One region of the Nonomuraea sp. LP-02 genome, then DNA from elsewhere that is predicted to be linked to it. Evidence: riboswitches for the same ligand, from Rfam matches in the RefSeq annotation. Region 1 holds a riboswitch; the other holds the start of a gene.
The links. Region 1 has a riboswitch for cobalamin ahead of SMD20_RS02520 (ribonucleoside-diphosphate reductase subunit alpha). Riboswitches for the same ligand answer to the same signal wherever they lie in the genome.
Positions count from the first base shown of each region.

Region 1 (11,406 bases):
GGGTCGAGCAGCATGAGGTGGGGCTCCTTGCGTCGGGAGGGGGCTACTACTGGCAGGCTTCGCACGTCTCGGGGTTCTCCAGCGAGCACGCGATCGCGTCCACGGGCGCCGGCGCGGCGGCCACGGTGGTCTGGGCGATGCGGGTCGCGGGGCGCGAGCGCAGGTAGTAGGTGGTCTTGAGGCCCTTCTTCCAGGCGTAGGCGTACATCGAGGAGAGCTTGCCGATGGTCGGCGAAGCCATGAAGAGGTTGAGCGACTGCGACTGGTCGATGTACGGCTGGCGGGCCGCGGCGAGGTCGATGAGCGCCTTCTGCGGCAGCTCCCAGGCGGTGCGGTAGAGCGTCTTCAGGTCGTCGGGGATGCCGGGCACGTCCTGGACCGAGCCGTCGGCGCGCTTGATCGCGTCGCGCATCTCCTGCGTCCACAGCCCGCGCGCCCGCAGGTCGGCCACCAGATAGCGGTTGACCTGGAGGAACTCGCCGGACAGGGTCTCGCGCTTGAACACGTTGGACACCTGCGGCTCGATGCACTCGTAGCAGCCGGCGATGGAGGCGATGGTCGCGGTCGGCGCGATCGCGACCATGAGGGAGTTGCGCAACCCGGTCCGCGCGATCTTGGCGCGCACCGCCTCCCAGCGGGGCGTGGCCGGCAGGTAGTGGTCGGGGTGCAGCACGCCGCCGGCCGCGCGGGTGTCGGCGTAGGAGGGGTGCCGGCCACGCTCGGCGGCCAGGTCGGCCGAGGTGTCGTACGCGGTGAGCGCGATCTCCTCGGCGATCCTGGTGGACAGCTCGAGCGCCCGCGGCGAGTCGAACGGCAGCCGCAGCGCGAAGAACACGTCGGCGAGCCCCATGACGCCGAGCCCGATGGGCCGCCAGCGCCGGTTGGCCGCCTCGGCCTCGGGCGTCGGGTAGAAGCCGAGGTCGATGGTCCGGTCGAGGAAGCGCACGGCGGTGCGGACGGTGCCGCGCAGCCGTTCCCAGTCCAGGTCGTCCGCTGTCAGATGGGCGGCCAGGTTGACCGAGCCCAGGTTGCAGACGGCGGTCTCGCCGTCGCTGGTGACCTCCAGGATCTCGGTGCACAGGTTCGACAGGTGGATGACGTTGCCGGGGCGGGCGGTCTGGTTGGAGGTGCGGTTGGCGGCGTCCTTGAAGGTCATCCAGCCGTTGCCGGTCTGGGCGAGGGTGCGCATCATCCGGCCGTAGAGGGTGCGGGCGGGGATCTGCCGGACGAAGCGGCCGGCCGCCTCGTACGCGCGGTAGGCGGCGGTGAACTCCTCGCCGTACAGGTCGGTGAGGTCGGGCGTCTCCTTCGGGTCGAACAGGGACCAGACCTCGTCCGCCTCGACCCGGCGCATGAACTCGTCCGGCACCCAGTTGGCCAGGTTGAGGTTGTGGGTGCGGCGGGCGTCCTCGCCGGTGTTGTCGCGCAGCTCCAGGAACTCCTCGATGTCGGCGTGCCAGGTCTCCAGGTAGACGCAGGCCGCGCCCTTGCGCCGGCCGCCCTGGTTGACCGCCGCCACCGAGGCGTCGAGGGTGCGCAGCCAGGGGACGATGCCGTTGGAGTGGCCGTTGGTGCCGCGGATCAGCGAGCCGCGCGAGCGGACCCTGGTCCAGGAGATGCCGATGCCGCCGGCGTACTTGGACAGGCGGGCGACCTGGCCGTAGCGCTCGTAGATGGCCTCCAGCTCGTCGCGCGGCGAGTCGAGCAGGAAGCACGACGACAGCTGCGGGCGCCGGCTGCCGGAGTTGAACAGCGTGGGCGAGCTGGGCAGGTACGACAACGTCGACATCAGCCCGTACAGCTCGGCCGCCTCCGCCACGGTCTCCGCGAGCCCGCAGGCGACGCGCAGGAAGAAGTGCTGCGGCCGCTCCAGCACCGCCCGGGTCTCGGGATGGCGCAGCAGGTAACGGTCGTGCACGGTGCGCAGGCCGAAATACTCGAAACGGTCGTCGGCCGCCGGATCGACGAGGGCGTCCAGCTCGGCGGCGTGCTCGGCGACGAACGCGGCCAGCCGGTCCTGGAGCAGCCCGGCCGCGTGGCACGCGGCCACCGACTCGGAGAAGGCGCGGACCCCCTGCGCGGCCGCCTCCTCGGCGATCTCCTCGGCCAGCAGCCTGGCGGCGACCCGGGAGTTCTCCGGGTCCGTGATCACCCGGGCGGCGGCCTCCTCGATGGCCAGCCGGCGACCGGCCGCGTCCAGGTGCCTGGCGGCCTCGACAGTCTGCGTCACGTGCTCTCTCCTCGCGAGCTCATTCCCGGGGAAGGGCACGTGAGAGCCACGCGGGCAGGCCGCGTCGCCCCGCCTGCCCTCCCTCGGGGCCATGGACGGTCACGTCGCGGGCAGGTCTTCGGGCTCGCGGGCGCGCCTCATCGGCTCCTACTGGCCGTCGCTTCCCGGATCACTCCAGTGCTCATGACGGCGGTCGTTCCCGCTCACCGCTGCGGGGCAGCCCCGGAATCGCACCGGGTTCCCTTTCACTCCGCCCCGAGGGGCGAACCAGCGACGACCTGGATCCTACATCTAGTGGCCCTTCCCGCAACTACCCCTACAGGTTGTGGCTCGCGCCGAGTTGATCAGCCCCAGGTCATGGAGGACGGCCCGGGTGCGCTCGACCTCGGAGGACAGCCAGAGCACGAAGTCGTCGCCGCCGAGCGGGATCGAGACCCAGCCGGCGGCACGGCAGGCGGCCAGCCAGCCGGTGGAGGAGGTCGCCTCCTCGCACATGCGCACGGCCGCCTCGCGGCTCTCGTCCGGCATCTCGTCGGGGCCGAAGGCGGCGGTCCAGTCGGTGAAGTCGACCCGTACGCCGGACTCCAGCAGCGTCGGCGCGTCCACCTCGGGCACCCGCTGGGCGCACGAGACCGCGAGCGCCCGGAGCCGGCCGCGGGCGAGGCCGTCCCGCCAGTCGGCGAGCGCCCCGGTGGCCGCCGCGGCCTTGCCGGACAGCAGGGCGGTCACGACCTCCTGGCTGCCGGGATAGCCGGTGTAGTCGACCTGCCGGGCGTCGGCGCCGATGCCCTTGGCGATCAGGCCGAACAGCAGGTGGTCGGGCGCGCCCTGCGGGCCGCCGGCCAGCGGCGTCGCACCGGGCCGGGCCAGCAACTGGGCGGCGAAGCCCTCGAAGTCCTTGAAGCGGGAGTCGCCCGGCACGACCACGACCTCGACGTCGCCGGCCAGCCGGGCGAGAGGGGTGGCCAGGTCGAGCAGGGTCTGGCCGTTGTTGAGCTCGGCGGCGGTCATCGCGGACAGGCCGCTCACGGTGACCTTGGTGCCGGTGCCGGTCTCGTACCCCGCGGCGCGGGCCGCGCCGGCGAGCGCCCGCCCGACCTCGCTCCAGCGGCGGGATGCCGGGTCGATGACGAACCGCGCCCGCAGCCCCGACCGGCCGGGGCCGCCGGTGACCTGCCGGGCGCCGCAGCCACTCAGCGCCGCTCCGGTCAACGCCGCGCCGGACGCGGCCAGCAGGCTTGCCAGGAACTCTCGACGGCGCATGTGCCTCTCCCCCGAAGCTCCGCGAATCCCCCTTACCTACAGTTATTCACACATTACGCAGAGATACACATATAGGCGACAGATCCCACCAGCCGAAATTTGGTGAAATGTCGCTTTTTACGCTGGAGTGGAAAGATCGATTTTCCGGGCCACGCCCGCCATGAGCGACGACGGCAGCGTCCAATCGCCCACGAGTTTCGGCCGGTCCGGCCGCCAGTCGACGGCCTGCACCAGTCCGGGCGGATCAAGGGAGAACTCGCCGAAGAAACGCCGGATCTCCGACGGCCGCCGGTCCGCTCCCCCGCCCCCGGACGAGCCCCGGTAGCCGCGGGGGACCTCCTCGTCCCCCAGCCGCCCCATCGTGGTGGCGTGGCTGATCACCAGGAAGCTGCCGGGGACGACCCGCTCGCGCAGCCGGGCCACGGCCCGCCCCGGCTGGGCGGAGTCGGGCAGGAAGTGCAGGATCGACACCAGCAGGACGGCGACCGGCCGGTCCAGGTCGAGGAAGTCACCGGCCTTGGCCAGCACGTCGTCGGCGTCCAGCAGGTCGGCCTCGACGCAGACGGCCCTGCCCACGTTCGTGAGCAGGGCCTTGGCGTGGGCGGCCACGACGGGGTCGTGGTCGACGTAGACGACCCGGGCGCCGGGCGCCACCTCGTGCGCGCTGCCCTGGGTGGGCAGCCCGCTGCCCAGGTCGATGAACTGGTCGATCCCGGCGGCGGCGACGTAGCGCACGGCACGCTGCAGGAAGGCCCGGTTCGCGCGGGCCAGCGGGACCGCCTCCGGGACCAGCTCGGCGAGCTGCTCGATGGCCAGGCGGTCGACCGCGAAGTTGTCCGTCCCGCCGAGCATGTAGTCGTACATGCGTGCGAGATTGGGCCGTTGCTGGTCGAACTGCCGCACGTATCGAATTTATGCCGTCCGGGCCCAGATAACACTACCCAGAGCGAAATGTGGCTTAATTGGAGTCAATTACTCAACAGTAACGCTCTTGGCTAGATTGCGCGGCTTGTCGACGTCCCGGTCCAGCGCGACCGCGGCGTGGTAGGCGAGGAGCTGGAGCGGGATGGTGAGCAGGATCGGGTCCAGCTCGACCTCGTTCTTCGGGATCACGATGACGTCGTCGGCCAGGTTGGTGTCCGGCTCCCGGTGGCCGACCATGAGCACCTGGCCGCCGCGGGTGCGGATCTCGCCGAGCGTGGTGAGGTTCTTGTCCAGCAGCTCGTCGTCGGGGACGATCGCGACCGTCGGCATCTCGGGGCCGATCAGCGCGAGCGGGCCGTGCTTGAGCTCGCTCGCCGGGTACGCCTCGGCGTGCACGTACGAGATCTCCTTGAGCTTCTGCGCGCCCTCCCTGGCCACCGGGTAGCCGCGCACCCGCCCGACGAACATCATGCTCGGGTGGCCGGCGTACTTGCGGGCCAGCTCGGCGATCTTGTCGCCCTGGGTGAGGATGTCGGCGATCTGGCCGGGCAGCCGGCGCAGGCCCTCCACGATGCGCCGCCCGTCGGCCGGCGACAGGTCGCGCACCCGGCCGAGGTGCAGCGCGAGCAGCGCGAAGGCGACCGCCGTGGAGGTGAACGCCTTGGTCGAGGCGACCGAGACCTCGGGCCCGGCGTGCAGGTAGATGCCGCCGTCCACCTCGCGGGCGATGGCGCTGCCCACGGCGTTGACGATGCCGATGACCCGGCCGCCCTTGCGCTTGAGCTCCTGGACGGCGGCCAGCGTGTCGTAGGTCTCGCCGGACTGGCTGATCGCGACGTAGAGCGTGTCGGGGTCGACGACCGGGTTGCGGTAGCGGAACTCGCTGGCCGGCTCGGCGTCGGCGGGGATGCGCGCCAGCTCCTCGATGAGCTGCGCGCCGATCTGTCCCGAGTAGTACGCCGATCCGCAACCGATGATCTTCACCCGGCGGAACGAGCGGGTCTCGCGGGCGTCCATGTTGAGCCCGCCGAGGTGCGCGACGTGGAAGCGCTCGTCGAGCCGGCCGGACATCGTCCTGGTGATCGTCTCGGGCTGCTCGGAGATCTCCTTGAGCAGGTAGTGCTCGTAGCCGCCGGTGTCGTAGTGGCCGGCGTCCCAGTCGACGGTCAGCGGCTCCTTGGCCGTCTCGCGGGCGTCGCTGGAGAAGGTGTGGAAGCCGTCGGCCTTGATCACCGCCAGCTCGCCGTCCTCCAGGTGCACGACCTGGCGGGTGTAGCGGATCAGGGCGGCGACGTCGGAGGCGGCGAACATCTCCTTCTCGCCGATGCCGAGCACGATCGGGCTGCCGTTGCGGGCCACGACCACCTCGCCGGGGCGCTCGGCGTCGATGACCGCGATGCCGTACGTGCCGACGATGCTCTTCAGCGTCTTCCTGACCGCCTCCTCCAGGGTGTCGTTCTCGTCCACGGCGTGGGCGATCAGGTGGGCCAGCACCTCGGTGTCGGTCTCGGAGGCGAACTCGACGCCGTCGGCGACCAGCTTGGCGCGCAGCTCGGCGGCGTTCTCGATGATGCCGTTGTGCACGACCGCGATGCGCTGGTCGGCGGACAGGTGCGGGTGGGCGTTCTCGTCGCTCGGGACGCCGTGCGTGGCCCAGCGGGTGTGCCCGATGCCGAGCCCGCCCTTGAACCTGGCCGGCACGACCTTGGCCAGGTCGGCCACCCTGCCCTTGACCTTGCGGAGCTTCAGCCCTTTGTTGGACACCACGAGCCCGGCGGAGTCATAGCCTCGGTACTCGAGCCGCTGCAGCCCCTCCAACAGGATGGGCGCCGCGTCCTTGGGGCCCACATAGGCCACGATTCCGCACATCGAGGTCTCCTCTGCGTTTCTGGTTATCCGTAGACGATCCTGCGGAGCTGCCGCAGTGACAGCTCGGGCGCGGCCACCCGGCGGCCGCGTAACTCGGCGGCGATCCTGGGGAAGATCTCGTCGTTGGTGTGGCCGCGCGCCTTGAGCTCGCCGTGGCGGCGCCGGACGTACTCCTCGGCCGTCTCGGAGAAGTAGGCCAGCACGTCGGCGACGACGCGCGCCGCCTCTCCCGGGCCGAGCGCGCTCGTCCGGATGAGGTGGGCGATGAGGTCCTCGTAGGGATGCCGTGCCGTGGACACAGAGGAGGACACTACGCATCTGGAACGAGACACGCCAACATCCTGCCCGATATCGGGCAGGAATTAACTCTTCCTCAAGTCCCACCAGTAACAGGAGCCCCGTCTGACCCAGCCCTTTCCTGGGAAGACTACGAAGCGTAGTCACGCCGTGACGCGCTTCAGGGGGATGGACATGCACTTCTGGCTGGCCTGGCCGATCTCGCTGCTCGCCGGCCTCGCGCCCGTGGCGGGGCCCACGCTGTCGCCCGTCCGGGAGGTCCCGGCCGGTCGGCAGGGCGAGTTCGCCGCGGCGGCGCGCGAGTTCGGGGTGCCGCAGAGCGTGCTGCTGGGGGTGGCGTACCTGGGCTCGCGGTGGGACGCGCACGAGGGGCGGCCCAGCACCGCAGGCGGCTACGGGCCGATGCACCTCGTGGACGCCCTCCCCGCCGGCGCCCTCACCGTCGGGGACGCGCTCGGGGACGCCCGCGGCGACGAGTCCCGGCCGATGCCGCCCCGGCCGGTGCACATGCTGTCCCCGCTGAGCGCCGCCGCGAAGCCGGCGCACACGACGCTGCCCGAGGCCGGGCGGCTCATCGGCGTCACGCCCGCCCGGCTGCGCGACGACCCGGCCGCCAACATCCGCGCCGGCGCCGCCCTGCTCGCCTCCTACCACGACACCCCGAGCACCGATGCGAGCAGCGATGCGAACCCCGGCCTGGCCGGCTGGTACGACGCCGTCGCCCGCTTCTCCGGCGCCGACGACCCGGCCGCGGCGCGGCAGTTCGCCGACGAGGTGTTCGCGGTGATGAGGGAGGGCATGGTGCGGCGCACCGACGACGGGCAGGTGGTGCGCCTCGATCCGGTGCCCGGCCTGCGCGTACGGTCCGACCCCCCGTACGACGAGGCCTACCCCGAGTTCTTCCCTGACCAGTACGACCACGCCGAGGTCCCGATGGAGGACGACGTCGCCGAGCCGTACGACCCGGCCGAGGTGACCGCGGCCTCGGGCCGCTCCTCCTCCGCAGAGTGCCCCGCGAGCCTGGCCTGCGAGTGGATGCCGGCCGCGCACAAGCGCTTCGGCAAGAAGGGCGGCAAGGACTACGGCAACCACGACCGCCTGTTCAAGACCCGGCACGTCGACTACATCGTCATCCACGACACCGAGGGCGGCTACGGGGGCATCCCGACCATGGTCCGCGACCCCAAGTACGTGAGCTGGCACTACACGATCCGCTCCCGCGACGGCCACGTGGCCCAGCACGTCAGGACCAACGACCTGGCCTGGCACGCGGGCAACTGGGACGTCAACACCCGCTCGATCGGCATCGAGCACGAGGGCTACCTGGCCAAGGGCGGGGCGTGGTACACCGAGGCGATGTACCGGTCCTCGGCCAAGCTGGTGCGCTACCTCGCGAACAAATACGGCGTGCCGCTCGACCGGGCGCACATCCTGGGCCACGACAACGTCCCCGGCACAACCCCCCAGACCGTCGCCGGCATGCACGACGACCCGGGACCCTACTGGGACTGGGCCCACTACTTCGAGCTGATGGGCCGGCCGCTGCGGGCCGCGAAGAACGGCGACTCGGTGCTCATCCGGCCGTCGTACGACGACAACCAGCCGCGCTTCACCGGCTGCGTCACCACGAAGGCGGGCAAGGACTGCCCGCCGCACGGCGCGTCCACGGTCTGGCTGCGCACCGCGCCGCGCGAGAACGCCTCCCTGGTCACCGACGCCGGCAAGCACGGCGGCAAGGCCAGCACGTACAGCGTGTACGACCACGCCGCCCGCGCCTCGACCGGCCAGCGCTACGCGGTCGCGGAGCGACGGGGGGACTGGACGGCGATCTGGTACCTCGGGCAGAAGGCGTGGTTCCACAACCCGGCCGCGCGGCCGGTCGCCGTGCCCGCCAAGGGACCGCTGGTCACGCCGCTGCGGGCGGGCACCCGGGTGTACGGGCGGGCCTATCCGGAGACGTCGGCGTACACGAAGGCGGCCGCGCAGCCGCTGACGCCGCTGCAGTACCGGATCGCGCCGGGGCAGACGTACACGGTGGGCGACACGATCACCGGCTCCCACTACTCGGCCGGGGCCTTCAGCCCGTCGCGGCACGTCACGACGACCGGCACCATCCGCTACCACCAGATCCAGCTCGGGCACCGGATCGCGTTCGTCATGGCGAAGGACGTGCGGTTGATCCCGTGAATTTTCGCCGCACGGGCGGCCGAGTGCGCACGGGCACTCCGCGGAGACGATATGGTTTTCCCGTGGCCCGGAGCACGTAGCCTGGGGTTCACGCGGAAGTGGCTCAGTGGTAGAGCATCACCTTGCCAAGGTGAGGGTCGCGGGTTCGAATCCCGTCTTCCGCTCGGAGTGTGACTCCTGGTGGAGTGGCCGAGAGGCGAGGCAGCGGCCTGCAAAGCCGTCTACACGGGTTCAAATCCCGTCTCCACCTCGCTGAACGGCGGACCCGCCAGGATCCGCTAAAGTAAAGACAACGCCATGCGGAAGTGGCTCAGTGGTAGAGCATCACCTTGCCAAGGTGAGGGTCGCGGGTTCGAATCCCGTCTTCCGCTCTGAGTGACAACTCAACACGGACGATTAGCTCAGCGGGAGAGCGCTTCCCTGACACGGAAGAGGTCACTGGTTCAATCCCAGTATCGTCCACCCCATCGAAAGGCCCCGCCGACCGCGGGGCCTTTCGGCGTTCCGCGCCCGCGATGCCGATTCTTGCCGCCGCTATCTGGGCGATTTGTCGGGTCTTGAGAAGTTTTGATGTCCCTTTGCGCATGCGCCGTTGCTCTCCGGGTAGCGCCGTGGCACTGGCTCCTCGGAGGAGGAAAGCGTGGACATCAACATAGGCCAGGGCCTCACGGACGCCTGGCGATCAATTGCGACGTTCGTGCCTAGGCTGGTCGCGTTCCTGGTGATCCTGATCATCGGGTACCTCATCGCCAAGGCTTTGGAGAAGGTGGTCGACAAGATCCTGCAGCGGGTCGGCTTCGACCGCGCGGTGGAACGCAGCGGCGTGCGCCGCTGGCTCGAACGCAGCAAGTACGACGCCAGCAGCCTGCTGGGCAGGATCGTCTTCTACGCCATCGTGCTGGTCACCCTGCAGATAGCCTTCAGCGTCTTCGGGCCGAACCCGATCTCGGCGCTGCTCACCGGCGTCGTCGCGTGGCTGCCCAGGGCACTGGTCGCCATCGTGATCGTCGTGGTCGCCGGCGCGATCGCCAAGGCCGTCCGGGACATACTCAACGGGGCGCTCGGCGGGCTGTCGTACGGCCGCTGGATCGCCACCGCGGCCGCCGTGTTCATCTGGGCGCTGGGCATCATCGCCGCGCTCAACCAGATCGGCGTGGCCACCACGGTCACCACTCCGGTGCTGGTCACCGTGCTCGGGACGATCGGCGCCATTCTCGCCATCGGCATCGGCGGCGGCCTGATCCGGCCGATGCAGCAGCGCTGGGAGCGCTGGCTCAGCCGCATGGAGGCCGAGGCCCCGCAGGCCAGGGCGCATGCCGAGGCCTACCAGCGCGGGCGGCGGGACGCCGCCGCCATGCACGGCGAGGAGACCGCGCCCATCGGCACGGCGCCGGGCGCGACGGCGGCCGACCGGCCGGGCACGACTCCGGGCGGGAGGTCCACGCCTCCGGGCGGGATGTCGCCGCCTTCGGGGCCGCACCGCTCCGACATGCCTCCGGGCTGACCCCTCCGAGAACGGCCCGCCGCCCGGCACCGCCCACCCGCCCGGAGCGACGGGCGCATCCCGCCGGCCGGCCGCCACACGCGGCCGGTCGGCGGGGCATGCAAGGCCGGCGCGGCCAGTCGGCGGGGCGTGCAAGGCCGACGGGCGGCTCGACGGGGCGTGCAAGGTCCTTCGGCGAGATCAGCCGGTGGCTCAGGCGGGGAGTTCGTCGCCCAGGAAGCCGTGCTCACGGGCCAGCCAGCAGACCGCCGTCAGCCGGAGCGACGGCTCGTCCGCCTCGCCGGTGAACACCCAGCCGCGGTGGCGCAGCTCGTCGAGGAAGCCGAGCAGGTAGTCACCCAGCGTCTCCTGGTCGATGGGGATCGCCTCCCGCAGGTCGGCCGCGTGCTGGTCCACGGCGGCGACCAGTCCGGGCTCGGCGCCCAAGCGGGCGAGCTGGGAGGCGCCCAGCGCGTTCATCAGCCAGCGAAGGGGCGAAGACGCCCAGCCATCCTCAAACACCACCAAAACACCTTAAAGCACGTTTAGTCGTGCGTCATCAGGGAACGGCAGCCCGACGTAGTTCTCCGCGAGCGTCGTCGCGGCGGCCTCGGACGAGGTGACGTAGTCCAGGTAGGAGAGCTGGAGCCGCCCCCCGTAGGCGTCCTCGTCCTCGAACGTGTGCAGCAGCGTCGTCATCCACCACGAGAAGTGCTGCGCCCGCCACACCCGCTTCAGGCACGCCTCCGAGTAGCCGTCCAGCAGGGTGGTCGAGCCGTCGGCGAAGTACGCGGCCAGCGCCTCGGTCAGCACCCGCACGTCGGCCACCGCCAGGTTGAGCCCCTTGGCCCCGGTCGGCGGCACGATGTGGGCGGCGTCCCCGGCCAGGTAGAGCCGGCCGTACTGCATGGGCTCGGTCACGAACGAGCGCATCGGCGTGACGCCCTTCTCGGTGATCCGGCCGGTGGTCAGCGTGAAGCCCGGCACGCTCTCCAGCCGGGCCCGCAGCTCGTCCCAGATCCGCTCGTCCGGCCAGTCCTCCACCTTCGTGTCGGCGGGGACCTGGAGGTAGAAGCGGCTGACGGTGGGCGAGCGCATGCTGTGCAGCGCGAAGCCGCGGTCGGTCCTGGCGTAGATCAGCTCCTCGGACGAG
Region 1 covers NZ_JAXCLK010000001.1:535,202-546,607, reverse strand. Annotated here, with positions in the region: gene SMD20_RS02525 (ribonucleotide-diphosphate reductase subunit beta) at 1-14, opposite strand, end outside; gene SMD20_RS02520 (ribonucleoside-diphosphate reductase subunit alpha) at 47-2,230, opposite strand; cobalamin riboswitch at 2,323-2,517, opposite strand; gene SMD20_RS02515 (Bug family tripartite tricarboxylate transporter substrate binding protein) at 2,522-3,493, opposite strand; gene SMD20_RS02510 (SAM-dependent methyltransferase) at 3,611-4,396, opposite strand; gene glmS (glutamine--fructose-6-phosphate transaminase (isomerizing)) at 4,466-6,286, opposite strand; gene SMD20_RS02500 (hypothetical protein) at 6,310-6,585, opposite strand; gene SMD20_RS02495 (N-acetylmuramoyl-L-alanine amidase) at 6,758-8,770, shown strand; tRNA gene SMD20_RS02490 (tRNA-Gly) at 8,863-8,934, shown strand; tRNA gene SMD20_RS02485 (tRNA-Cys) at 8,950-9,020, shown strand; tRNA gene SMD20_RS02480 (tRNA-Gly) at 9,070-9,141, shown strand; tRNA gene SMD20_RS02475 (tRNA-Val) at 9,161-9,232, shown strand; gene SMD20_RS02470 (mechanosensitive ion channel family protein) at 9,417-10,274, shown strand; gene SMD20_RS02465 (DUF6401 family natural product biosynthesis protein) at 10,467-10,778, opposite strand; gene pobA (4-hydroxybenzoate 3-monooxygenase) at 10,788-11,406, opposite strand, start outside.

Region 2 (11,406 bases), on a different contig from region 1:
GCTGCCGCCCACGTCGTCGGTGGAGGCGGGCGCGGCCCGGCTGCGGTCCCTGCCCACCGGCGGGCGCACGCCCCTGGCGGCGGGGCTGACCCGCGCGGCGGAGGTGCTGCGCGTGGAGCGGCTGCGCGATCCGGCCAGGCGGCCGCTGCTGGTGCTGGTGACCGACGGGCGGGCCACGGCGGGCGGCGACGTGGACCGGGCCGCCGCGCTGCTGAAGGGCACCGCGTCGGTGGTCGTGGACTGCGAGAGCGGGCCAGTCCGGCTCGGCCTGGCCGTCCGGCTGGCGTCCCGGCTGCGCGCCCGCCTGGTCCCCCTCGACTCCTTGGCCGACCTCGGGGCGGTCGTCCGTGACTACAGGAAGGCGGTCTGATCATGCCGCAGGGAAAACCGGCCGTCGTGCCCGACGACGGCCTCACCACGCGTCAGCGGCGGACCCGGCCGCTGCTGATGGTCCACACCGGGCCTGGCAAGGGCAAGTCCACGGCCGCGTTCGGGATGGCGCTGCGCGCCTGGAACCAGGGCTGGCCGATCGGGGTGTTCCAGTTCGTGAAGTCGGCCAAGTGGCGCATCGGCGAGGAGCGGGCGCTCAAGGTGCTCGGCGAGACCGGCCAGGGCGGGGCCGTGACCTGGCACAAGATGGGCGAGGGCTGGTCGTGGATCCAGCGGCCCGGCACCGAGGAGGACCACGCGGCCGACGCCCGCGAGGGCTGGGAGCAGATCAAGCGCGACCTGGCGGCCGAGACGTACCGGTTCTACGTGCTGGACGAGTTCACGTACCCGCTGAAGTGGGGCTGGCTGGACCTGGACGACGTGCTGGCGGCGCTGACGACGCGGCCGGGGAACCAGCACGTCGTGATCACCGGGCGGGACGCGCCCGAGCGGCTGATCCAGGCCGCCGACCTGGTGACGGAGATGGGCAAGGTGCGCCACCCCATGGACGCCGGGCAGAAGGGGCAGAAGGGCATCGAGTGGTAGTTCCCCGGCTCGTCATCGCCGCGCCGTCGTCGGGCAGCGGCAAGACGACGGTGGCCACGGGGCTGATGGCGGCGCTGCGGGCGCGCGGGCTCAGGGTGTCGCCGCACAAGGTGGGCCCGGACTACATCGATCCGGGCTACCACGCCCTCGCCACCGGCCGTCCCGGCCGCAACCTGGATCCCTGGCTCGTCGGCGAGCGACTGGTCGCGCCGCTGTTCCTGCACGGCGCGGCCGGGTGCGACGTGGCGGTGGTCGAGGGCGTGATGGGCCTGTTCGACGGCAAGGGGGACACCGGCTTCGCCTCGACCGCGCACGTCGCGACGCTGCTGGACGCGCCCGTGGTGCTGGTGCTGGACGCGGCCAGGCAGAGCAGGTCGGTGGCGGCGGTGGCGCACGGGTTCGCCACGTTCGACCCGCGGGTGCGGGTGGGCGGGGTGGTGCTCAACCGGGTGGGCTCCGACCGGCACGAGGAGCTGTGCCGCTCCGCGCTGGCCGCCGCCGGGGTGCCGGTGCTGGGGGCGATCCGCCGCGACGACGCCGTGGCCACGCCGTCCCGGCATCTGGGGCTGGTGCCCGCCGCCGAACGGAAGGCCGAGGCGCTGGCGGCGGTGGACCGGCTGGCCGCGCTGGTGGCCCGCTCGTGCGACCTGGACGCGCTGCTGCGGCTGGCCCGCTCGGCCCCCCCGCTGGGCGGGCCCGCCTGGGAGCCGCCGCCGGGCACTCCTGGCGCGGCGGGCGGCCGGACGGTGGTCGCGATGGCCGGCGGGGCGGCGTTCACCTTCGGCTACGCCGAGCACGCCGAGCTGCTGCGGGCGGCCGGGGCCGAGGTCGCCGTCTTCGACCCGCTGCGCGACGAACGGCTGCCGGACGGCGCCGGCGCGCTCGTGATCGGCGGGGGCTTCCCCGAGATGTACGCCGCCGAACTGGCCGCCAACGAGCCGCTGCGCGAGCAGGTCGCCGCCTTCCCCGGCCCGATCGCGGCCGAGTGCGCGGGATTGCTGTACCTGTGCGACGAGCTGGACGGCCGGCGTATGTGCGGCCGGGTCCCCGGGCGGGCGCGGATGACGTCCCGGCTGACGCTCGGCTACCGGGACGCGGTCGCGCTGCGGCGCTCGCCGCTCACCAGGGCGGGCGAGCGGCTGCGGGGACACGAGTTCCACCGCACCGCCGTCCGGTACACCGGCGAGCCGCTGTTCCGCTGGGACGGCGGCCACGACGGGTACGGCGACACCGGCGTGACCGCGTCCTACCTGCACCTGCACTGGGCGGGCGCGCCGCACCTGGCTCAGCGGCTGGTGTCGTCCTCCAGGTCGCCCTCGGTCTTGAGATAGACCTCCCGCAGGCCGCGCAGGACCTCGGGGTCGGGGTGCTCCCACATGCCGCGCTCGGCGGCCTCCAGGAGGCGTTCGGCGATGCCGTGCAGCGCCCAGGGGTTGGAGCGGGCCATGAACTCCTGGTTCTCGGGGTCGAGGACGTACGTCTCGGTGAGCTTGTCGTACATCCAGTCGGCGACCACGCCGGTCGTGGCGTCGTAGCCGAACAGGTAGTCGACGGTGGCGGCCAGCTCGAACGCGCCCTTGTAACCGTGCCGGCGCATGGCGGCCAGCCAGCGCGGGTTGACCACCCGCGCGCGGAAGATCCGCGAGGTCTCCTCCGAGAGGGTGCGGGTGCGGACGGCGTCCGGGCGGGTGCTGTCGCCGACGTAGGCGGCCGGGGCCCGGCCGGTGAGCGCCCGCACGGTGGCGATCATGCCGCCGTGGTACTGGAAGTAGTCGTCGGAGTCGGCGATGTCGTGCTCGCGGGTGTCGACGTTCTTGGCGGCGACGGCGATGCGGCGGTAGGCGTCCTCCATCTGCGGACGGGCGGCGACGCCGTCGAGGCCGCGGCCGTAGGCGTAGCCGCCCCACACGGCGTACACCTCGGCGAGGTCGGCGTCGTCGCGCCAGTTGCGGCTGTCGATGAGCGGCAGCAGCCCCGCGCCGTACGCACCGGGCGCGGAGCCGAAGATCCGCATCGTCGCCAGGCGCTCGTCGCCGCCGGCCGCGGCCACGTGGGCGCGTACGTAGTTGTCCTCGTCCGGCTCCGGCAGCGACGCGGCCAGCCGTACGGCGTCGTCGAGCATGCTCACCACGTGCGGGAACGCGTCGCGGAAGAACCCGCTGATGCGGACCGTCACGTCGATGCGCGGCCGGCCCAGCTCGGCGAGCGGGATCGGCTCCAGCCGGGTGACGCGGCGCGAGGCGTCGTCCCATTCGGGACGGACGCCGAGCAGGGCCAGGACCTCGGCGACGTCGTCGCCCGCCGTGCGCATGGCGCTGGTGCCCCACACCGACAGCCCGACCGAGCGCGGCCAGTCGCCGGTGTCGGCGCGGTAGCGCGCCAGCAGGGACTCGGCCATGGCCTGACCGGTTTCCCAGGCCAGGCGGCTCGGCACCGCGCGGGGATCGACGGAGTAGAAGTTGCGGCCGGTCGGCAGCACGTTGACCAGGCCGCGCAGCGGCGAGCCGCTGGGCCCGGCGGGCACGTAGCCGCCGTCCAGGGCGTGCAGGACGTGGTCGAGCTCGTCGGTGGTGCGGGCCAGGCGCGGCACCATCTCGGTGGCGGCGAAGGCGAGCACGCGCGCCACGAGCTCCACCCGCTCCGACGACGCGCCGTCCAGCGCCGCGCGGGCGACCTCGGACTCCACCTCCGGCGAGCCGCCGAGCGCCGCGCGGGCGACGACGGGCGCCGCCTCCGGCGCCCAGCCGCGTTCCTCCATGGCCTCGACCAGGGCGCGGGCGGCCGACTCCGCCCGGTCCACCTCGCCCAGCCCCGCCGTGCCGTCCTCCGTCAGGCCGAGGGCCTCGCGCAGGCCGGGCAGGGTCTCCCGGCCCGACCACATCTGGCGGGCGCGCAGCATCGCCAGCACCAGGTCGACGCGTACCTGCCCGGTGGGCGCCTGGCCGAGCACGTGCAGGCCGTCGCGGATCTGGACGTCCTTCACCTCGCACAGCCAGCCGTCCACGTGCAGGATGAGGTCGTCGAACTCGCTGTCGTGCGGCCGGTCGGCCAGCCCCAGGTCGTGATCCAGCCGCGCGGCCTGGATCAGCGTCCAGATCTGCGCCCGGATCGCGGGCAGCTTGGCCGGGTCCATCGCGGCGATCGTGGCATGCTCGTCCAGGAGCTGCTCCAGCCGGGCGAGGTCGCCGTAGGTGTCGGCGCGGGCCATCGGCGGCACCAGGTGGTCCACCAGCACGGCGTGCGCGCGCCGCTTGGCCTGCGTGCCCTCCCCCGGGTCGTTGACGAGGAACGGGTAGATCAGCGGCAGGTCGCCGATGGCGGCGTCGGTGGCGCAGGCCGCCGACAGGCCCGCGGACTTGCCCGGCAGCCACTCCAGGTTGCCGTGCTTGCCGACGTGCACCATGGCGTGCGCATCGAACTCGGCCGACAGCCAGCGGTAGGCGGCCAGGTAGTGGTGGCTGGGCGGCAGGTCGGGGTCGTGGTAGATGGCGATGGGGTTCTCGCCGAAGCCGCGCGGCGGCTGCACCATCACCACCAGGTTCCCGGCCCGCAGCGCCGCCAGCACGATGTCGGTCCCGCCGTCGCCCTCGTGCACGAACAGCTCGCCCGGCGGCGGCCCCCAGTGCCGCTCGATCTCCTCCCGCAGCTCCGCGGGCAGGGTGCGGTACCACTGCTCGTAGGAGGCGGCGGAGATGCGGACCGGGTTGCCCGCCAGGTGCTCCTCGGTCAGCCAGTCCTGGTCCTGGCCTCCGGCGGCGATCAGCGCGTGGATGAGCGCGTCGCCGTCCTGCTCGGCCACGCCGGGGAAGCCGTCGCCCAGGTCGTAGCCGGCCTCGGCGAGCCGGGCCAGCAGCCGTACGGTGCTCGCGGGGGTGTCCAGCCCGACGGCGTTGCCGACGCGGGAATGCTTGGTCGGGTACGCCGACAGCATCACGACCAGCCGCCGCTCGGCGGGCGGCGTGTGCCGCAGCCGGCCGTGGCGCACCGCGATGCCCGCCACCCGGGCGGCCCGTTCGGGGTCGGCGACGTAGACGGTCAGCCCGTCGGGGTCGATCTCCTTGAACGAGAACGGCACCGTGATGATCCGCCCGTCGAACTCCGGGATCGCCACCTGGGAGGCGGCGTCCAGCGGTGACAGGCCGTCGTCGTTCTCCTCCCACGCCTGGCGGGTGGTGGTCAGGCAGAGCCCCTGCAGGATCGGCACGTCGAGCCCGGCCAGCGCGCCGACGTCCCATGCCTCGTCGTCGCCGCCCGCGCCGGCGGTGGCCGGACGGGAGCCGCCCGCCGCCAGCACCGTGACGACCAGCGCGTCCGCCGCACGCAGCGTGTCGAGCAGCTCCGGCTCGGCCGCGCGCAGCGACGAGCAGAAGATCGGCAGCGCCTGCCCGCCCGCGTCCTCGACGGCGGCGCACAGCGTCTCGACGAACGCGGTGTTGCCCGCCATGTGGTGCGCCCGGTAGTAGAGCACCCCCACCACGGGACCGCCGGTGGAGCGGGCAGGGCGTTCCAGCCTTCCCCAGGTGGGCGCGGGGGCGGGCGGCTCGAACCCGTGCCCGGTCAGCAGGACGGTGTCGGACAGGAACGCGTGCAACTGCGCCAGGTTGGCCGGCCCGCCGTGGGCCAGGTAGGCGTGCGCCTCGGCGCACACCCCGCCGCTGACCGTGGACAGCTCCATCAGCTCGGCGTCGGGCGCCTGCTCCCCGCCCAGCACCACCACGGGGCGCGGCCCGGCCAGCAGCGCGTCCAGCCCTTCCTCCCAGGCCCGCCGCCCGCCCAGCAGGCGGACCACGACGAGGTCGGTCCCCTCCGTCAGGCCGGGGACGTCCTCGGCGGTCAGCCGGGCCGGATTGCCCAGACGGTAGTCCGCGCCGCAGGCGCGAGCGCTCAGCAGGTCGGTGTCGGAGGTGGAGAGCAGCAGGACGGTACGGCTGTCGCCAGGCACGGCGCGTTCCTCCCTCGGGGTCCTCGCCCCGGTCGCGGGTGTTGCGACGGCAGGAGTCTCCTGGCTCCCGGATCGACGCTCACCCCGGCCTTCCCGCCCGTCGCCGGGCAGTGGCCTCGTGGTGGGGTTCGCTCCCCGGTCACAGTGGCGGGACCGCGCCGGATTCGCACCGGCTTCCTCCCTTTGCCATCGCCTACGCCGAAGCTTACGGCAGGAGCGACCCGCCCCAGAAGTGGCGTTACGATCCCTTCGTGCCCGTAGGTGAATTTCCCGGACGTACGCGTCCCGATGCCTGTCCGGGGGCGCTGCAGGTGCACGAGGCCGCCGACGGCCCGCTCGCCCGCGTGCGCCTTCCCGGCGGCGCGGTGTCGGCCGCGCAGCTCCGCGTGCTCGCCGCCTGCGCGGCCGAGCTGGGAGCGGACGTGATCGAGCTCACGTCGCGGGCGAACGTCCAGGTGCGGGGCCTGCGCTCGCCGGAGGTCTTCGCCCGGCGGATCGCGGCGGCCGGGCTGCTGCCGTCGCCCGCGCACGAGCGGGTCCGCAACATCGTGGCCTCGCCGCTGAGCGGACGCGGCCCGGACGGGCTGCTAGACGTGCTGGCGATGGCCGCCGCCCTCGACCGGGCCCTGTGCGCACGGCCACGGCTGGCCGGCTTACCGGGGCGGTTCCTGTTCGCCCTGGACGACGGCACGGGGGACGTCGCCGGGCTCGGCGCGGACGTCACGTACGCTGCGTCGGCGCTCGGCGCGGACGTCTCGGACGCTGCGGGCGGGCGGTTGCTGCTCGCCGGAACGGACACCGGGCTGACCGCCGGGCCCGACGCGGCGATCGCGCTCATGATCGACGCCGCCGAGGCGTTTCTCGACGAGCTGCCCTCCGGCGATGGCCGAGCCTGGCGCATCCGGGAGCTGGACGACGGCCCGGCAAGGATCGCCGCCCGCCTGCGCGGCGGCGCCGCTCCGCCTGTCCCGGACCCGGCCCGCCTGCCCGGCGACGCGAACCCGCCCATCCCAGCTCCCACTCGCCGCCCGCCCGACTCGGCCTCGGCCGGGCGCCTGCCCGGCCCCGGGCGCCTCCCGTCGACCGGCGCAGGCAGGCCGGTCGCGGGGCGGATCGCGCAGCGGGATGGCCGGGTGGCGGTCGAGGCTGTCGTGCCGCTCGGCCGGTTGACGTCCGCCCAAGTCCTGGCCCTCGCGGACACCGGTCACGCCGTGCGGTTGACGCCCTGGCGGACCGTCGTCCTGCCCGATCTCTCCCCCGCCGAGGCGGACCGGGCCGAGAAGGCGCTCGACGCCATGGGACTCGTCACCGACCCGGCCTCCCCCTGGGCCGGCGTCACCGCCTGCGCCGGCCGTCCCGGCTGCGCCAAGGCCCTCGCCGACGTGCGGGCGGACGCCCGGCACTGGGTGGAGAGCCTGGACCGCGCCCCCGCCACGCCCGTCCACTGGGCGGGCTGCGAGCGCCGCTGCGGCCTGCCGCGCGGCCCGGTCGTCCAGCTGATCGCGACCACCAACGGATACGAGGAACGCCACCCGTGACCGACTACATCCGCGACGGCGCCGAGATCTACCGGCGCTCGTTCGCGACCATCCGCGCCGAGACCGACCTCACGGGCCTGCCGCCCGAGGTGGCCCAGGTGGCGGTGCGCATGATCCACGCCTGCGGCATGACCGACCTCGTCACCGACCTGGCCTGGTCGCCCGGGGTGGTCGTCCGGGCCCGCGAGGCGCTGCGCGGCGGCGCGCCCGTGCTGTGCGACGCCATGATGGTCGCCTCGGGTGTGACCAGGCGCAGGCTGCCCGCCGGCAACGAGGTGCTCTGCACGCTCGGCGACCCGCGCGTGCCCGAGCTGGCCGAACGGCTCGGCACCACCCGCAGCGCCGCTGCCCTTGAGCTGTGGCGCGACCGCCTGGAGGGCGCGGTGGTGGCGATCGGCAACGCGCCGACCGCGCTGTTCCGTCTCCTGGAGCTGGTCGCCGAGGGCGCGGGACGCCCTGCGGCCGTGCTCGGCATCCCGGTCGGCTTCATCGGCGCGGCCGAGTCCAAGCAGGCGCTGGCCGGCAGCGACCTGGAGTACCTGGTGGTGCACGGCCGCCGCGGCGGCAGTGCGATGACGGCGGCGGCGGTCAACGCCATCGCGGACGATACGGATTGACATCCTCCCCCGCCTGGAGGCGGGGGGATTCCAACGGCAACTACCCCACGAGGAGGAGGTCACGTTGAGGTTCGCGGTTCACAGGCCCGCCCAGCGGCAAGCCTCCCCGCGCAGCAACGGCATGCCCTGCCGCCGTGTCTCGGAGGTTCTCGGCCGCGTTGACGTCGGCGTGCGCCTGATGCCCGCAGGCGACGCAGCGGAATCGAGATTGGCTCTCTCTCGACTCGGCCGCGCGGTGCCCGCAGGCGTTGCAGGTCTGCGACGTGTAACGCGGGTTGATCTTCCGGACGCGACCGGGAGCCTTGTGCTCCAGCCGTTCCACGAGCCGGCCCCACCCGGCGGCGAGGATGCCCCGGTTCAGCCCGGCCTTCTGCCGGACGTTACGGCCCGGCGCTTCGAGCGTCCCCCTGGCCGAGCGGGTCATATTGGAGATCTTCAGGTCTTCGACGGCGATCACGTCGAACCGGCGGGCCAGGCCGGTCGAGGTCTTCTCCACCCAGTCCTTGCGCCGGTCGGCCTCACGCGCCCGCACCTTGGCGATGGCGGCCTTCACCCTGCCGCGCCGGCTCGACCCCCGCTCGGCGCGGGCCAGCCTGCGCAGCAGCCGCAGCAGGCGGGCCTTCTCACCGTCGCGCAGGCCGGGAGCGTTCAGCAGCTCGCCCGTGGACAGGGCGGCGCTCACGGCGACACCACGGTCCACGCCTGCCACCTCGCCCGTGCCGGGCGCGGGCACCGGCTCGGGGATCGCGGCGAAGGCCACATGCCAGCGGCCCGCCGCATCGCGCGTGACCCGGTAGGACTTCACGCCCTCCGGGACGGCGCGCGACCAGCGCAACCGCACCCAGCCCACCTTCGGGATCCTCACCTCGCCGACGTGGCGCGAAAGACGGCGCACGTCACCAGCCTTGACGGCGACGATCCGGAACCCTTCGCCCCGCCCCCGCCTGCGCCACGCCGGACGCTTGTGGGTCTTGCCGGAGAAGTTCGCCATGGCCTGCGCGAAGTCCTTCAAGGCCTGCTGCTGGACGACGACCGACCCGGCGCGCAGCCACGCGTTGTCCGCCCGCGCCGCGGTCAACTGGCGGCACTGCTCGGCGAAACCGGGAGCGTTCCTGCGGCCCGGCTTCCAATGCGAGTGCTGCTCGACGGCGAGGTTCCACACGTAGCGGGCGTGCCCGCAATGCTCCAGCAACACCTGCTCCTGGGCAGGCGAGGGCTGGAGCCGGTAGCGGGACACGCCGATCAACCTACCGATCACCGCCGACAAAACCGGGAGACAGAAGTGCCCGACCGGTCCGCGATTCCTCCCCGCCCTGAAGGGCCGGGCCTCCACGCTGTAGATGCCAGGTGACGACGTTGACAGGACGCCTGTACGGGGTCGGCCTCGGTCCCGGCGACCCCGAGCTGGTCACGGTCAAGACGGCCCGGCTGATCGGCGAGGCCGACGTGATCGCCTACCACGCCGCCCGGCACGGCCGCAGCATCGCCCGTTCGATCGCGCTGCCGTACATGCGCGAGGGCCAGATCGAGGAGCTGCTGCTCTATCCGCTGACCACGGAGACCACCGACCACCCGGGCGGATACCAGGGCGCGCTCGACGACTTCTACGCCGACTGCGCCGAGCGGCTGGCCGCCCATCTGGACGCGGGCCGGACGGTGGTGGTGCTGGCCGAGGGCGACCCGCTGTTCTACGGCTCCTACATGCACATGCACAAACGCCTCGCCCACCGCTACCCGGCCGAGGTCGTGCCCGGCGTCACCTCGGTCAGCGCCGCCTCCGCCGTGCTCGGGCGTCCGCTGGTGGAGCGGGACGAGGTGCTGACCGTGCTGCCGGGCACGTTGCCGGCCCCGGTGCTGGCCGAGCGGCTGCGCGACACCGACTCCGCCGCCGTGCTCAAGCTGGGCCGCACCTTCGGCAAGGTCCGCGACGCGCTGGCCGAGGCGGGACGGCTCGACGACGCCTGGTACGTCGAGCGCGCCACCATGGGCGCCGAGCGGGTCGCGCCGCTCAAGGACGTGGACCCGAGCGGCGTCCCGTACTTCTCGCTGGCCCTGCTCACCAGCCCGGCCGAGCGCACTTTCGTCCCGGAGCGTCCGGCGGCGGCGGCGGAGGGGCGGGGCGAGGTGGCCGTGGTCGGGCTGGGCCCGGCCGGGCGGCCGTGGCTGACGCCGGAGGCGCAGGAGGCGCTGGCCGCCGCGACCGACCTCGTCGGGTACGGCCCGTACGTGGACCGCGTCGCCCCGAACCCGCGCCAGCGCCGCCACCGCACGGACAACCGGGTCGAGGCGGAGCGGGCCAGGCACGCGCTGGAGCTGGCCCGCGACGGGGCCCGCGTGGCGGTCGTGTCGTCCGGCGATCCTGGCGTGTTCGCCATGGCCAGCGCCGTGCTCGAAGCCGCCGCCGACTTCCCCGGCGTGCCGGTACGGGTCGTCCCCGGGCTGACCGCCGCCCAGGCGGTGGCGGCCAGGGCGGGCGCGCCGCTGGGCCACGACTACTGCGTGCTGTCGCTGTCCGACCTGCTGAAGCCGTGGGAGGTGGTGGCCGACCGGCTGAGCGCCGCCGCGCGGGCCGACCTGGTGCTGGCGATCTACAACCCGGCCTCGCGCAGCCGTACGTGGCAGGTCGCCGCCGCCCGGGACCTGCTGCTGGAGCACCGGACGCCGGACACCCCCGTGGTGATCGGCAGGGACGTCGGCGGCCCGGAGGAGAGCGTCACCGTCACCACGCTCGGCGAGCTGGACCCCGGCCAGGTGGACATGCGCTGCCTGCTGATCGTCGGCTCCTCCACGACCCGCGTCAACGGGGGCGTCGTCTACACCCCGCGCCGCTACCCCTGAACCCAGGCCACCGCCGCCGCCACGCTGTCCACCGTACGGACCCCCGCGGGCGGCGGCGGCCGGTCCACCATGATCACCGGCAGTCCTGCCTCGCGGGCAGCGACGAGCTTGGCCGTGGTCATGCGGCCGCCGCTGTCCTTGGTCACCAGCACGTCCAGATGGTGCTCACGGATCAGGGCGCGCTCGCCCTCCACGGTGTAGGGCCCCCGGTCGAGCAGGACGTACGCGTTCGCGGGGACGGGCGGCTCGGGCGGGTCCACCGATCTGGCCAGCAGCCACACGCCCGGCAGCGGCGCGAAGACCGGCAGGCTGCGGCGGCCGGTGGTGAGGAACACCCGCACCACACCAGGCGCCGGGGCGCCGGCCCTCCAGTCGCCGCTGACCAGCAGGTCGGCCGCCGCCCGCAGGGAGCCGACCCGCAGCCAGTCGTCGCCCGGCCCTTCCTGCCAGCCCGGACGCCGCAGCGCCAGCAGCGGCACGCCGGTCGCCGCCGAGG
Region 2 covers NZ_JAXCLK010000002.1:754,318-765,723, reverse strand. Annotated here, with positions in the region: gene SMD20_RS46845 (VWA domain-containing protein) at 1-370, shown strand, start outside; gene cobO (cob(I)yrinic acid a,c-diamide adenosyltransferase) at 373-975, shown strand; gene SMD20_RS46835 (cobyrinate a,c-diamide synthase) at 969-2,306, shown strand; gene cobN (cobaltochelatase subunit CobN) at 2,261-5,917, opposite strand; cobalamin riboswitch at 5,956-6,137, opposite strand; gene cobG (precorrin-3B synthase) at 6,169-7,455, shown strand; gene SMD20_RS46820 (precorrin-8X methylmutase) at 7,452-8,072, shown strand; gene SMD20_RS46815 (RNA-guided endonuclease InsQ/TnpB family protein) at 8,113-9,309, opposite strand; gene cobJ (precorrin-3B C(17)-methyltransferase) at 9,429-10,910, shown strand; gene SMD20_RS46805 (cobalt-precorrin-6A reductase) at 10,901-11,406, opposite strand, start outside.
Region 2: another riboswitch for cobalamin. It lies ahead of cobN (cobaltochelatase subunit CobN); the one in region 1 lies ahead of SMD20_RS02520 (ribonucleoside-diphosphate reductase subunit alpha).